DNA from 2 places in the Paenibacillus sp. 2KB_20 genome. Region 2 is predicted to be linked to the other one. Evidence: riboswitches for the same ligand, from Rfam matches in the RefSeq annotation. Region 2 holds a riboswitch; the other holds the start of a gene.
The links. Region 2 has a riboswitch for S-adenosylmethionine ahead of AB4124_RS05385 (methionine ABC transporter ATP-binding protein). Riboswitches for the same ligand answer to the same signal wherever they lie in the genome.

Region 1 (4,713 bases), 440 kb from region 2:
ACGGGCTCCACATAGCGGGCGTCCTTCACCTTGAAGGAGAAGATGCCGGTGTTGCCGCTGGATTGACGATTCTGGATGTCATGTCCCGGATGATCCGGCAGGGCAGGATAATACACCTCGCCAATCGCTGGGTGAGTTGTCAAAAATGTTGCCACTGCGGTTGCATTCGCTTCGTGCCGATCCATGCGCAGGGCAAGCGTCTTCATTCCTCTCATCAGCTGATAGGAATCGGTCGGGCTTAACACCGCGCCGATGGAATTATGAAGGAAAGCCATCTCTTCCGATAGTTCCTTGCCCTTCGTTACGATGATACCCGCCAGCACATCGTTATGTCCTCCCAAATACTTGGTGGCGCTATGTATGACAATATCCGCCCCAAGCTCGATAGGTCTTTGGAAATATGGTGTCAATAGCGTATTATCCACGATGCTGATCAGTTGATGGCGCCTTGCCCACGTACAGACGGCTTCGATATCCGTAATCATCATAAGCGGATTGGTCGGCGTTTCGATAAATACAGCCTTCGTGTTGGGTCTTCTTGCCCCTTCCAGCGCATCCAGGTCATTCGTATCCACATACGTAGCCGTTACGCCAAACTTGGACATAATCCGCTCCAGAAGCCTATAGGTCCCTCCATACAAATCCAGCGATACAATCAGATGATCCCCTTGACCGAACAAAGCAAAGATCGTCTGGAGGGCAGCCATGCCCGAGCTGCAGGCAAAGCCGGCATCACCGGATTCCAGCTCGGCGCAGGCGTCCTCCAGTACCGAACGGGTCGGATTTTTCGTACGGGTGTAATCAAACCCTGTGCTCTGGCCTAATTTGGGATGGCGGTATGCCGTAGCGTGATAAATCGGAAAATTCACGGCTCCGGTTACCGGTTCTTGCACCGACCCGATCTGTGCCAGCCGGCTCTCTATATTCAAAGGTTTCTTCTCCATCACAAACTCTCCTCCCGTATACTTCTATATTTGCGGACCAATATCGTATGGCGTTTCCTGATATACATAGTAATTGAGCCAATTAGTAAATAATAAGTTTGCATGCGCTCGCCATATGGACGGAGGCGTCCTTGTTGGATCATCATTCGGGTAATAGTTGCGCGGCAGCGCGATATCCATTCCTTTGGCAGCGTCCCGGTCATACTCCCACTTCAGAGAGTCCGCATCATACTCGGAATGTCCTGTGGCAAATATCTGCTTGCCATCCCGGCTTGAAACTAAATAAATTCCTGCTTCCTCGGACTCGGACAGGATGACCAGATCGTCAATACCTGTAATATCTTCGCGCCGAACTTCCGTATGACGAGAGTGCGGAACAAAGAACATTTCGTCAAAGCCGCGGAGCAGCTTGGTACACGCTTCATTGATCGTATGTGGAAATACGCCGAAGCATTTTTCCTCGAGGCTGTATTTCGGTACGCCGTAATGATAATAAAGCCCGGCTTGCGATGCCCAGCAAATATGGAGCGTGGAGGTCACATGCGTCTTGGTCCATTCAAAAATTTCAGTAAGCTCATTCCAGTAATTCACTTCTTCAAATTCCAACTGCTCGACTGGAGCTCCTGTAATGATCATGCCGTCAAAACGACGGTTCTTCACTTCTTCAAAGGTTTTGTAAAATGATTTCAGATGCTCAGCCGACGTATTCTTCGAAACGTGGGAACTCGGATGAAGAAGGACAACATCCACCTGGAGCGGGGAGTTACCGATCAATCGCAATAATTGGGTCTCCGTCGTTTCCTTGGTTGGCATCAAGTTCAGAATAGCTATCCGCAATGGGCGGATATCCTGATGAAATGCATGACTCTCATCCATGACAAAAATGTTTTCTCCAGCCAGAACTTCCTTTGCCGGCAAGGCATCCGGAATTTTAATCGGCATCGTGGCTCACTCCTTCGAAATATGAAATGATACATCCATAAAAAGCTGTGAGAAAGAGCGTTAGACTGTATAAACGCAAGAAGACCTTTCTCCAAGTAGAGAAAGGTCATCATATACGTATCACAATGCGCCTCTCTCATCTGTCAGACTATACAACGGCTTCTAAGAAGCGTCGTATCACCTGCAAGAATTAGCACCGTGCGATGTTGCCGCCGGTTGCCGGGTTTCATAGGGCTAGTCCCTCCACCTGCTCTTGATAAGATTTCGCTTTATTCAGTTGTCTTAAATTGTTCGTAATTGATACTTACTTTAAATCATTCCCAATTTTTCGTCAAGAACCTTTTCATAAAGTTTGTCACACTTCACCGAAGGTTTCCATACCCTGTACCATGGTCCTTGGCTGCGCCGGATTTCAACTTGAAAGGTCCTACACCCGGCGTTATACTAGACAAGTGCTGTTGAAAACCGAGTATGAAAGAGGTGACATGGAAGATGGACGGTGACCCGAGCCAGAAACTAGATCAAGACGCACAACCGCATAGGATTAAGATCAGTCTACCGGCAGAGGACGGCGTTATTTTTCATGCGCTTTTATCGTATTCTAACCTTCCTTGACATGCCCCTACACCGGTGGGCTGATATCCTGTGCCTTTACTGCTTAACCAAGCAGCTTGTATTTGACAAAGGAGTGATATCAGATGAAAATCCGGTTGGTCGATTCGGGCGTATTTACCCCTGTTGATGACATCGAAATGACGCTGACCCCTCCGGCCAGCGGCTTCTACTGGCTGGATGCGGACGAGGATGATTTAGCCGAACTGCAACCTCTCTTCTCCCTGCATGATCTTGCGGTTGAGGATTGCCTCAGCGAAGAAGAGCAGCGTCCAAAAATTGAAATATATGAGAACCACTATTTTATCGTCGTTAACAGCATCCGGTTTGACGACGAAGAAATTTTCCTTCGCGCATTGAACGTTTTCTTGGGCAGGCATTTTATTATTACGATGACCAAGCAAAAAATCCACGAGCTTCGCAGCGTTAAACCGCTTCTCTGGGAGGATGAAGTGAGCACGCCTGACCGCTTCCTCTATCTCTTGATCGACCTTGTCACGGACAACTATTTCTCCGTCGGGGACCGCATCGAGGCGCGGATTGAAAAGCTGGAGGAAGACATCCTCATGCATACCAAAAAATCACACTTAAGCGAGATTATCGGTCTGCGAAGCGAGATTCTTTGGTTGAAAAAGGTACTTGGACCGCAGAAGGAAGTTATCAATACGCTGAACAAAAAAGATCTCCGGCTGATCGATGACCAGTTGCAGAAGTATTTCAGCGATATCTATGAAAATGCCGTGAAAATTTCCGAGACATTCGAGACTTATCGAGATCTCATGGGGAACCTTCGCGAAGCTTACCAATCCAGTATCGCCAATCGGGCCAACGAAATTATGCGTGTGTTTACAGCTATTACAACCATCTTCATTCCGCTAACCCTCATTACCGGCATCTATGGCATGAACTTTACAAATATGCCTGAACTCGACTGGAAATATTCCTACTATGTGGTTCTCGGCATCATGGTTTTTGCCGGTGCTCTTATGTTTTACCTGTTCCGTAAAAAAGACTGGATATGAAATACCACAGAACCACAGACAGAATCAGGACGGATCTCCTTGCCACAAGGGAATCCGTCCTGATTTTCGTTTATGCGGATTTAACCTGCGTTCGCTTTGCCAGACTCCTCCCGCCGGAAGCGAATCCGTATCAGGCGCAGCCGCTCATACAGCTTCTCCGTTCCGCCAATGTCTTCTGCCTCTCCATTCCGGGCTTGTCCTTCTCCATATACCCGTTGTAATACGGGTTTAAGAAACGTATCGCCCAGCTCTTCAAACGCCTTCCATACCGTTGCCTGCTCTGAAGCCGTCATCGTATTCAATTCAACCTCAAGCAGTTGCTCCGTATCATAACCTTCCTTCTCGAGCCCCTCCAATTCCTCAACCAAATCCCGACGAGATAACGAGGTGCGCTCTTCCAACTGGGCCAGTGAAGCTCCCTCAGCTATCCCAATCAGCATCGTACGGCGGAATCGGAAGCGGTCGAGCTCTTGCTTGTAACGCTGCTCCTTCTGTTTATACAGCCAGGACAAGAACACCTCTTCCTGCAGCTGCTCGTAAACCCAATCCAGTGGAAAGGTTGTGGTTCGTTCGATTTTCGTCGTGATCTCCAGCCACTCCGCCCCATGCTCCGAAGCCTTGCTGACCCCGATTCCCGGAAGCTGCAGCAGCTCTTCCTCATTCTGGGGGATGAAGGCGCTAATCATACGCAGCACTCGATTGCTGGCAATGAAGTAAGGTGCTTTTCTTCCGGAGGCCGCCTTTCTTCTGCGCCAAGCACACAGCTCCGTGTACAACTCCTCCGAGCCATACAGCTCACTGTAGCACTGCAGCTTCTGAGCGCCGAGATTCTTGCCTCCAGTCTCTCCCGGTTCATGGAATACCCCCTCAACTAGCGGCCGGAAGCCCTCTCCAAGCTTCTTCGCTAATTGATGTCGGTACACGCATAATAACTCATTCCATGAATTTCCCTCATACCACTCATCATCGGATACATCACCGTCCGGTTCCATGTTCCGCCAGCCAAGCCGCCATCCCCCCTCTTCCTCACCGATCCATACTTGAGCAGAACGGATGTGACCTGACTCATCCGCTCCGCTCATCTGATTCATGAACACAATTTGCATCCCTCAAATACCTCCCGCTTACGCATTCAGCACAACGATGGAACAACGCAAAAAAGCACCTTTCCTCCGCCGCAGCGACAAAGAAAG
Region 2 (4,713 bases):
GTCCAGTCCCGCTTCAAGCGCGTAGTTCGTGTTAATGACAGCCAGATCCAGCTCATCCAGCATACGCGGCAGCATGGCGGCTTCAACTTCCTTGAACTCCAGGTTCTTCGGATTTTCCACGATATCCTTAGCGGTAGCTTCAAGCTTGGTTTCATCTTGCAGCTTAATTACGCCATTCTTGGACAGCAGAGTCAACGCACGGCCTGCATTCGAAGGATCATTCGGGATCGCCACAACCGCTCCATCCTTCAGCTCATCCGCAGATTTAATGGTTTTGGAGTAAGCACCCAACGGCTCCACATGCACCGCGATCACGGATTCAAGATTCAATTTACGCTCTTTGATTTCGTTATCCAGGTAAGGCTTGTGCTGGAAGAAATTCGCGTCGATTTCTTTGGAGTCCACTTGCGTATTTGGCAGAACATAATCCGTGAATTCCACGATTTCCAGGTTCACGCCCTCTTTTTCAAGCGCTGGTTTAACATGCTCCAAAATTTTGGCGTGAGGTGAAGGCGAAGCGCCTACTTTCAAGGTTACGGTCTCTTGAGTGCCGCCTCCTGTTGTTCCCCCTGGCTCAGCTGCTTTATCCGCAGGCTTGCTGCCGCACGCAGCCAGCACTGTAACCAATGTCAAACTGATCAATGCCAATGTCCATTTTTTCATTCTAAAAACGCTCCCTCCGAAAATATATTATTTTTTATATTGTCTTCCTTGATGCCTCATCCATCCCGTTATTTTCTTGTAAAATGTCGGACCAGACGATCTCCTGCCATTTGCAGCAGCTGTACCAGCACAATCATTAATACGACGGCCAGAATCATGATCTCGGTCTCATAACGGTAATACCCATACTTGATGGCCAAATCTCCTAAACCGCCTCCGCCGACTTGACCGGACATCGCGGTATACGATACCAGGGTTACAATCGTGATGGTCATCCCAGCCAGCAAGCCCGGACGAGCCTCCGGGAGGAGAACCCTCCATACGATTTGACTTGTCGAGGAGCCCATGGCATGAGCCGCTTCAATCACGCCTTTATCCACTTCATTCAAAGCCGTTTCTACGAGCCTAGCGAAGAATGGCGCAGCGCCGATCACGAGCGGCGGAATGGTTCCCAGCACGCCGTACGAAACACCTACGAGCGACTTCGTAATCGGGATCATCGCAACGATCAGAATAATGAACGGAACCGAACGCAGGATGTTCACAATGAACGACAGGATCGTGTAACCGAAGCGCACCAAACCGGATGTAGATCTTGCAGCCATGTAGAGCAGCACGCCAACCGGCAGTCCGATGATGAAACTGAACAATGCCGAAGCCCCCAGCATCCGAAGGGTATCCAATGTTGCCGTCCATATCTCTTTCCAGTCGATCTGGGTAAAATCAAGCCCGAACATTAATGAATCACCTCCACGTCTAATCCTTGTTCCAGCAGCTTCCGGATCGTATCTTCTATGGCACGCTCTTCCCCTTCGAAACGGACGATGAGCTGGCCATACGGCGTTTCTTTGATCGTGGAGATCGTGCCCTGCAGAATTGCAAAATTCACGCCCGTCTCATGAACGGTATGGGACAGAATCGATTCGTACGTTTTCGATCCAAGGAACGTAATCTGCACCGCCCTCGAAGGTCCGTTCGCCTGGCCCTGAATGGCCAGCCGCAGCGCTTCGCCGCTGTCCATCTCCTGGCGGATAAATTCCTGGGTCACTTCATGCTTCGGCTTCAGGAACACTTCCGTTACCGGCCCTTGCTCCACAATGCCGCCCTGATGAATGACGGCGACCCGGTCGCATATGCTCTGAATCACATGCATCTCATGGGTAATCAGCACGATCGTCAGATGAAACTTTTTATTAATGTCCAGCAGCAGGCGCAGGATCGAATCGGTCGTCTGCGGGTCAAGCGCCGAAGTGGCCTCGTCGCACAGCAGCACTTCGGGATCGCTTGCGAGCGCTCTGGCTATGCCGACCCGCTGCTTCTGCCCGCCTGATAGCTGGGACGGGTATTTATCCCGATGCGCCTCCAAGCCGACCAAAGCCAACAGTTCGGATACCTTGCGTTCCATTTCAGCCTTTGGTGTCTTGATCAGACGCAGCGGAAACGCAATGTTATCGTACACCGTCGCGGAAGATAACAAGTTAAAGTGCTGAAAAATCATGCCGATTTTGCGGCGTTCCGTCTGAAGCTGCTTCTTGCCAAGCGACGTTAAGTTCTTACCGTTCACCCACACCTCGCCCGAGGTGGGACGCTCCAACAAATTGATACAACGGATCAATGTACTTTTACCTGCACCGGAGTGTCCGATGACTCCGAAGATTTCTCCTTTTTCAATCGACAAATCCAATTCGGACAACGCAGTGGTTAAGGTTCCGGCTTTTCCGTACTGCTTCGTCAATTGCTTGAGCTCAATCAATCCGATAATCCTCCTTTTTCCGTAGCTTCATATCTATTTACCCAAAAGAAAAGAGCCTCTTTTTGTAGAATCAAAAAGGGCCCTCTTTACGTAAAAGTCAACGCCTTTTCTCATCTGTCAAAGCCAAGGGATATCCTGTAGCTTTGAAGGAATTAGCACCATGTCACTCCAAGCGTCACTGCGTTAAGCAATTACACGCTGGAGTCGGTTGCCGGGCTTCATCGGGCCTGTCCCTCCGCCTCTCTCGATAAGAAAACATCGATATGAAATTTTTCCGATTAATTTGATCTGATTTAATAACATTTAATGAATGCAATAGTTAGTATAGATTCTTTTCAGGTTTTTGTCAAAAGGAATTTCATGGCGATCTTGTGCCTAAGCCCTGACTCCATTTTTCCCCCAAAGCTCGTTCGTATATTTATAAGAGGCCGCCAGACTCCGGCATACCATATCGACACCTTGTTTGAGATCGTCCAGGTGCTGATCGATATCCTCCAGCTCGATCTTGTCCGACAGCCCTTGATGACGCTGCCATAAATCATCCTGCATCTCGGAATTCATGTAATGGATTTCGGCGTTGCGCCGTTTCCGGAGCGAGTTCAGCGGTGTTTTGTAACGCTCCTTGATCGCTTCCAGCTCTTTGGCCAGCTCTCCGTGGGCTTTCAGGAATTTAAACTGCCGCAGGACCGTAAAATAAGAGAAATGCGCCTTCACCTTGGAGGTATGAAGATCGTACAAATCGTTCAACACCGTCCCCAGCTTGTCAAGGATCGAGAATACCCGTATGAAGCCGTTTTTGTAAAAATACACATATCGTTGATATTCCCCTTGCTCCTGAATCGACATGTCATCGATGTAACCCGATTTGACCGATTGACTGAAATGCCTTGCCGCATTCCAGCTCTGTTCCAGCTCATCCAGGGAAACGATCAACCCCCGGGTCCAAATCTCAAGCTTGCGAAAGTCATGCGTCGGATCCTGATTTTTCTCCATTTCCTTCTGCAGCAGCCGGGTTGTCTTGACCATCGATTCGATGGCTTCCTCAAGCAGTCCGTTATTGTGCCGGGGCTGTTCCCCAAGTAACACACGAAGCATGGCGTTACCCCCTCGAGTCATCAAATTAATCTTCATTCTTGACCGCTATTTATCGAAATAGTGATTCCACCGCGTTTAACCGTCTTCACGATATCCTCACGCGGGAATAACTCATCCCGGGTATCCCGATTTCATTCGTGTTTCAATGACCAGAGGATTGTTCTTATAGGATGCCCCCGAAACGGCCAGACAACCCACAGAATGGGGCGACTTTCAGATATCCTCCAGGATATCGCCTTCGTCAATCTTAATAAATATAAACTAATCCGTTGCGGGATCAAACCTTTTCAATACTACTTCCAGCGTCTCCTTGATATCGGACAGGTCGAGCGGAAGGTTTGGCTATCATCCACTTCCCTCCTCACTATACAACAAAGCCCTCGAACGCTGGTTCGGGGACTTTGCATAAACGGTGTTGCCTTAAATTCGATCTTTTCGTTTAATGATTTTCGCTTCTTTTTTATACAATCTTTTCACGAGACATGCTATGATCCGGCCGCATTTCGGCTCTAACCGGCTTGCTGAGCTGCCATACCCTGACACTTAAATAACAGAGTACGCCGAATAAGGCCGAGATCAGCAGTGTATGTCCCAGCGCGGAGAATACGTAAACTTCCTCGTTATGCATCGTTGCCATAATGAGGGCGCCGCTAAACACTTGCAGCAAGCAGAGCACGGTTGCCGAGATGCCCAGCATCTGTATCTCCCGGTTGTCGCGGTTGCGCCAATATGCAAAATGCCCCATCACCGCAACCACGACCAGCAGCAGAAGCGCTGCCACCCGGTGCATAAAGGCGATGCCGACCCCACCGCCCAGCTCCGGGATCACCTCCCCGTTACACAGCGGCCAGCCCGAGCAACCTTCTCTAGAATCGGTGTGGCTGACGAATGCACCAATATAAACGACGATATAGCTATACAGGGTTGTGCCCCAGACTAAATTACGGAAACCCTTGCTTACCCGAGGCAGACGTTCCAAGTCTACGGGCCCCTTCGCCTGTTCTACCCGCCGCATACCCAGAGCCAGCATGACGGAGCTAGCAAAAGCAATCAGCGAGAAGCCAAAATGCAGCGCCATAATCGCAGCCGATTGAGGCTTAACCACCGCAAGCGCACCCATGATCGCCTGCACTACAACGAATACCGAGGTCCCGATAACATAAGCCATCAAATCCCGGCGATCCCGCTTGTACTTCCAGAAC

Region 1: linked by a shared signal. The riboswitch ahead of metA (homoserine O-acetyltransferase MetA) and the one ahead of AB4124_RS05385 (methionine ABC transporter ATP-binding protein) in region 2 are both predicted to bind S-adenosylmethionine.

What each region holds. Positions count from the first base shown of each region.
Region 1 is NZ_JBFRHH010000001.1:703,378-708,090, forward strand. It holds gene AB4124_RS03235 (PLP-dependent transferase) at 1-944, opposite strand, end outside; gene metA (homoserine O-acetyltransferase MetA) at 969-1,886, opposite strand; SAM riboswitch class I at 2,020-2,149, opposite strand; gene corA (magnesium/cobalt transporter CorA) at 2,585-3,520, shown strand; gene AB4124_RS03250 (HRDC domain-containing protein) at 3,601-4,626, opposite strand.
Region 2 is NZ_JBFRHH010000001.1:1,140,741-1,145,453, forward strand. It holds gene AB4124_RS05375 (MetQ/NlpA family ABC transporter substrate-binding protein) at 1-663, opposite strand, end outside; gene AB4124_RS05380 (methionine ABC transporter permease) at 732-1,400, opposite strand; gene AB4124_RS05385 (methionine ABC transporter ATP-binding protein) at 1,400-2,416, opposite strand; SAM riboswitch class I at 2,524-2,670, opposite strand; gene AB4124_RS05390 (Cthe_2314 family HEPN domain-containing protein) at 2,792-3,511, opposite strand; gene AB4124_RS05395 (COX15/CtaA family protein) at 3,972-4,713, opposite strand, start outside.